2 regions of the Delftia sp. SD018 genome follow, and region 2 is predicted to be linked to the other one. Evidence: riboswitches for the same ligand, from Rfam matches in the RefSeq annotation. Region 2 holds a riboswitch; the other holds the start of a gene.
What was found. A riboswitch is a leader RNA that binds a small molecule or an ion and turns the genes downstream of it on or off. The one in region 2 is predicted to bind thiamine pyrophosphate.
Positions count from the first base shown of each region.

Region 1: linked by a shared signal. The riboswitch ahead of thiC (phosphomethylpyrimidine synthase ThiC) and the one ahead of INR38_RS24940 (long-chain fatty acid--CoA ligase) in region 2 are both predicted to bind thiamine pyrophosphate.

Region 1 is NZ_JADDRN010000030.1:14,120-17,325, forward strand. It holds gene cysE (serine O-acetyltransferase) at 1-41, shown strand, start outside; gene INR38_RS23825 (nitroreductase) at 94-756, shown strand; TPP riboswitch at 820-945, shown strand; gene thiC (phosphomethylpyrimidine synthase ThiC) at 1,211-3,154, shown strand.
Region 2 is NZ_JADDRN010000033.1:49,770-52,975, reverse strand. It holds gene INR38_RS24945 (hypothetical protein) at 1-1,259, shown strand, start outside; TPP riboswitch at 1,288-1,379, shown strand; gene INR38_RS24940 (long-chain fatty acid--CoA ligase) at 1,447-2,565, shown strand; gene INR38_RS24935 (acyl-CoA reductase) at 2,562-3,206, shown strand, end outside.

The DNA of each region.
Region 1 (3,206 bases), on a different contig from region 2:
CCTTCCAGAAGGACAAGATCGACCAGATCATGGGCAAGTAGGCCTGCAGAAGATCACCAAAGATCCCCAAGAAGACCGGAGACTCCGACCAGCATGAACGTTGAACAGGCCTTGCATGCGCGCCGCTCCGTGCGCGCCTTCCTGCCCCAGTCGCCCGATGCGGCCCTGGTGCGCTCCCTGATGGAACAGTCGGCACAAGCGGCCTCGGGCGGCAACCTGCAGCCCTGGCGCGTGCTGGCGCTGACGGGCGAGCCGCTGCAGCAGCTGCTCACCGCCGTTGCCGAAGCCGAGCCCCAGGACGCCCAGCCCGGTCTGTCCTACCCGCCCAACCTCTGGGAGCCCTACCGCAGCCGGCGCTTTGCCAATGGCGAGGAGCTGTACCAGTCGCTGGGCATTCCGCGCGACGACAAGCCCGCGCGGCTGGAGCAGCTGGCGCGCAACGGCCAGTTCTTCGGCGCGCCCGTGGGCCTGATCGTGGCGGTGGACGAGCGCATGGGCCTGCCGCAATGGGTGGACCTGGGCATCTACCTGCAGTCCTTCATGCTGCTGGCCTGCGCCAATGGCCTGGCCACCTGCGCCCAGGGCTTCTGGCGCCGCTACAACGACGCCGTGACCCAGGCGCTGGCGCTGCCCGAGGGCTACCACGTGGCCTTCGGCATTGCGCTGGGCTACGAGGACAAGGATGCCCCCATCAACGGCTGGCGCGCCACGCGCGCACCGGTGGCCGAATGGGCACAGATGCGCGGCTTCGACTGAGCAGGGCTTTCAGGCCCCTGGGCAAACCCGCAGGGCAAGGGCGCCTTGCCATCCCCTATACTGCGCTCTGCTCCGGGGTGTGCTGATGCACTGAGATGCCAACCGGTCCATGCGCTGCATGGGCCAGGCGGCGAACCCGACGAACTTGATCCGGTTGATACCGGCGGAAGAAGAGCGGGACCCTGAAGCGGGGCCGAAGTCAGAGGATGGAAGTCCGCCACGGCGGATACACGCAGGGCCGCAACGGCCAGGCAGGCCACCATCCAACGCACATCGACCCTTGCCAACCAAGGCTGCTCGTGCGCCTTGGCGTGCGTGGCAACCAGGGGCCAAGGCCATACGGCCCTGGCAGGCCCACACTGGCATAGCCCGGTGCGCGGCCTTTGGCACAGCCCAAGGAGTGTCCGGTTCCCGGAGCGTTGTTGATCGACGCTTTGAACGCAAGGAACCCGACATGAACGCTCCCGATTCCATCTTCACCCCCGCAGCCGGCGAAGCTCCAGACGCACAGCGTTTTTCCGACCTGCTGGCGCAGTCGCGCAAGCCGTTCCCGGCCTCCACCAAGAGCTATCTGCAAGGCAGCCTGCATGCCGGCCTGAGCGTGCCCGTGCGCGATATCCAGCTGACCAATGGCGAGCAGGTCAGCGTCTATGACACCTCGGGCCCCTACACCGATCCGGCCGTGGCCATCGACGTGCGCAGCGGCCTGCCGGGCGTGCGCAATGCCTGGATCGAGTCGCGCGGCGACAGCGAGTACTACGCCGGCCGCCTGCGCCAGGCCCTGGACGACGGCGGCAAGCGCGGCGAGGAAGACGAGCGCGTGGCACGCCTGCGGGCCGAGGCCGCATCGCTGCAGCGCCAGCCGCGCCGCGCCAAGAGCGGCGGCAACGTCACCCAGATGCACTATGCGCGCAAGGGCATCATCACGCCCGAGATGGAATACGTGGCCCTGCGCGAGAACGGCCGCCGCGAATGGATGGCCGAGTACCAGCAGGACGCCGCGCGCGAGGCGCGCCTGGCCGGCAACGGCCTGGGCGCCGCCATCCCCAAGATCATCACGCCCGAGTTCGTGCGCGACGAAGTGGCGCGCGGCCGCGCCATCATTCCGGCCAACATCAACCACCCCGAGATCGAGCCCATGGCCATCGGGCGCAACTTCAAGGTCAAGATCAACGCCAACATCGGCAACTCGGCCGTCACCTCCAGCATCGAGGAAGAGGTCGAGAAGCTGGTCTGGGCCATCCGCTGGGGCGCGGACAACGTGATGGACCTGTCCACCGGCAAGAACATCCACACCACGCGCGACTGGATCATCCGCAACTCGCCCGTGCCCATCGGCACCGTGCCCATCTACCAGGCGCTGGAGAAAGTGGGCGGCATTGCCGAGGACCTGACCTGGCCCATCTTCCGCGACACCCTGATCGAGCAGGCCGAGCAGGGCGTGGACTACTTCACCATCCACGCCGGCGTGCGCCTGGCCTACATTCACCTCACGGCCCAGCGCCGCACGGGCATCGTCTCGCGCGGCGGCTCCATCATGGCCAAGTGGTGCATGGCCCACCACCGCGAGAGCTTCCTGTACGAGCACTTCGAGGACATCTGCGACATCATGAAGCAGTACGACGTCAGCTTTTCGCTGGGCGACGGCCTGCGCCCCGGCAGCGCCTCGGACGCCAATGACGAAGCCCAGTTCGCCGAACTCAAGACCCTGGGCGAGCTGACCCAGCTGGCCTGGAAGCACGACGTGCAGACCATGATCGAAGGCCCCGGCCACGTGCCCATGCACATGATCCAGGCCAACATGACCGAGCAGCTCAAGCACTGCCACGAGGCGCCGTTCTACACCCTGGGCCCGCTGACCATCGACATCGCCCCCGGCTACGACCACATCGCCAGCGCCATCGGCGCGGCCATGATCGGCTGGTTCGGCACCGCCATGCTGTGCTACGTCACGCCCAAGGAACACCTGGGCCTGCCCGACCGCGACGACGTCAAGCAGGGCATCATCGCGTACAAGATCGCCGCCCACGCCGCCGACGTCGCCAAGGGCCACCCCGGCGCCCGCGCCCGCGACGACGCGCTGAGCCAGGCCCGCTTCGACTTCCGCTGGCAGGACCAGTTCAACCTGGGCCTGGACCCCGACACCGCCCAGGCCTACCACGACGAAACCCTGCCCAAGGACAGCGCCAAGGTGGCGCACTTCTGCTCCATGTGCGGCCCCAAGTTCTGCTCCATGAAGATCACCCAGGAAGTGCGCGAATTCGCCGCTGCCAAGGGCGTGGCCGAGCAGGAAGGCATTGCCGCCGGAATGCAGGCCAAGGCCGAGGAATTCAACCGCGCGGGCGGAGAGTTCTATATCCCCATCGTGGCGGCCAGCAGCGATACGACGGCGCGTTGAAATCCGCTGACTCCTGATCGGGATTGCACCGTGTAGGCTGATATTTCCCCTA
Region 2 (3,206 bases):
CCTACAGCGAAGGCCTGCGCTTTCCGAATCAGACGCTGCAGGTAGGCGAGCGCATGTGGGTGGCCAATACCAACCGCCATCAGATTGCGCAAATCGATACGGCACAGAGCACCCAGGCCGCGCCTGCCGTATTTCCCGTGGAATATGCGGGCCTGCGTTCCGGGCGCCGCTTCCCGTTCGCCATGCAGCTGGATGGCCAGCAGCGTCTATGGGTGCTGGTGGCAGACTCGAGCATGCGGGGAGCAGATCTGCTGTTGATGGATTCCCAGTTGAGGCCTGACCGGGTGATGCCGCTTTCGCCCGACCAGGACCCGAACGCCATCGCCATGGTGGGTCAGGAGTTGTTGCTGCCGGACATGACCCAATTCACCGTCCATCGCGTGGATCTGGACGGCCGCGTGCTGGAGCCTTTCGGGGATGCTGCATTCCGCGGCGAACTGGCGTCTGCCCGCTCGTCCTATGAATGGGGCAGGCGGTTGCCTTCGTTCCTGCTGGGCAGCATCGGGGTATTGATGGCTCTGGGACTGTGGCTTGCCTGGAAGGCGGGGGAATTGCGCCAATTGGGCGGCAAGCGCTGGCAGGAAGTGGGCGACACCGAAGCCTCCAGCGCGGTCGTGGTTTCCTCACCGTCCCAGCACGCCGCGCAGGCTTCTCAAACCTCGGAAGGAAAGCCGCTGGTCACTTCGGTCACGGCGCTTGCGGGCAGCACCGTGAAGCGCAGGCGTGCGCTTGCCATGGTTGGCGTTCTGCATTGCCTGGTTGCAGGAGGGATGGTCTACTGGTTCTTGCCGCTTTTGCACCAGCGCGACTGCGGTCCGGACAAATCGTGCGATCCAACGGGCATGCTCGGTGTCCTGCTGGTGCTTTTGGCTGTGTTGCCGCTGTGTCTGTATGCATGGCTTTGGCGCAAGCTCAAGCAGCTGGAGACCATGCGCATAGCCACGGACGGGCATCGGATCGCGGTACGCATGGCACGCAGGACCCGAAAATTCGATGCCAGTCGCGTCACCTGCACGCGCCAGCATTTGTGGATGGGCCTTCGCGCCATTCCCCTGCGACTCAATGGCAGTCCCCTGTTCGACGAGGCCGCGTTCAGGCGCGAGATCCTGGCGCGGTTGCCGCAGCTGCAGGTGCGCGATGGCGCCTGGGACTTCGCCGTGGCACGCCACTTCTGGTCCAACAGTGGTGTGCTGGGCAAGGCCTTGATGCTGCTGTATGTCGCGACCTTGCTGGGTTTTGGGGTTCGCCTGCTGGCCTGACGGGGTTGGTGACCCTGCTGTAAGATAGCCCTCCGCTCCGGGGTGCACGCCAGTGCTGAGATCCACACCCGAGAACTTGAACCGGGTCATTCCGGCGGAAGAAGAGCTTGCACCCCTGCGTGGCCGCCCATGCGCCACGGGCGGGGGAGCCTTCGGAGCATCACGTCCCAGCTCTCGAAGGAATTCCATGGACAAGGCCCGGCCCCAGGCGGCTTCTTTGGTCGCAGACCTGCTTGCATTCATCGCCATGGACGGCTGCACCGACGAGCAGTTCGACGCACTGGCCCTGCGGCTGTTCGCCTACCAATACGAATCGAATGCGCCGTTTCGCAGCTTCTGCCAGCGGCGCGGCGCCACGCTGCGCAATGTGAAGACCTGGAGCGACATTCCCGCCGTGCCCATTGACGCGTTCAAGGCCATGGAGCTGCGCAGCGAGCCGGCCTCGCCCGCGGAGCGCGTGTTCATGACCAGCGGCACCACGGGCCAGGCCAAGGGACTGTCCGCGCGCGGACGCCACTTCCATCCCGCGCTCGATGTCTACGATGCGTCGATGACGCGCAACTTCGCGCAGCGCTTCATGGCCGGGCACGAGCGCCTGCCCATGGGCATCCTCTTCCCCGACGAGCAGGCCATGCCCAACTCTTCGCTGGCCCACTACCTGGCGCTGGCCAAGACGGAATTCGGCACTCCCGACAGCCGCTACTTCCTCACCCCCGAAGGACTGGACATGCCCGGCCTGTGCGCCGTGCTGGAGGAGTCCGAGCGCAGCGGCCGCCCCTATGCGCTGCTGGGCGCCAGCTTCAGCCTGGTGCATGTGATGGATGCGCTGCGCGAGCAGGGCCGCAGCTTTTGCCTGCCGCCAGGCAGCCGCATCCTGGACACGGGCGGCTACAAGGGCCAGTCGCGCGAGCTGCCGCTGGAGGATTTCTACGCCGACCTGTCCCGGCTGCTGGGCGTGCCGCGCAGCCACTGCATCAACATGTACGGCATGACCGAGTTGAGCACGCAGTTCTATGACGACGGCAATGCCACGCTGCCCTCGGTCAAGTCGGGGCCGCACTGGATACGCTCGCGCCTGGTCGAACCCGTCACCGGCCGCAGCGTGGCTCCCGGCGAGCGCGGCATTCTCGTGCACTGCGACCTGGCCAACTACAACGCGGTCACCACCATCCTCACCGAGGACGTGGGCCTGTGGGCCGGCCATGGCGAGAACAGCGGTTTCCTGTTGCTGGGGCGTGCCGAGGGCGCAGCGGCCAAGGGCTGCTCGCTGGCGGTCGATGAATTCGTGAAGGCCGCTGCTGCATGAACATCGAGCGGATCACGGCCGGCTACCTGCCTGGTTTGCGCGAGGACGAGGTGCAGTGGCATGTGCTGCCCTTCGAACGCGGCGGCGTGCGGCTGGAAGTCTCCGTGCCCCTGCTGACCGGCCCGCAGATGCATGCGCTGGCAGCCCATGTGCGCCGTGCCGCCGACCGCCACCTGAGGGCCATGCCCGTGGCCGAGATCATCGACGCCATCGACCGCGCCATCGCCCGCCTGCTGGACCGCAGCGATCCCTATCGGCGCCAGGCCGAGGCCTGGCTGCCCGTGGTCAGCGGCTATGACGCCGACATGGTGCGCCTGGGGTTGACGGGCTTCTTCAAGACCTTTCGCGCCGCCCAGCTGCGGCGCTTCGTGGCCGAGGACTTTGCCAACCCGGCCGTGCTCGACGGCTTCCAGCCCGCGCCCAAGGGCGGCGCGGTGCGTGCCTTCGGCCCTGACCTGCTGATGCACAGCTGGGCCGGCAACGTGCCTGCGCTGTCCCTGTGGAGCCTGGTCTGCGGCCTGCTGGTCAAGGCGCCCGCCATTGGCAAGCTGGCCAGCGCCGAGCCGCTGTTCGCGGGCTGGTTCGCACGGCTGCTGGCCGAGGTGCATCCGCTGCTGGCCGATTGTCTGGCCGTGGTGTGG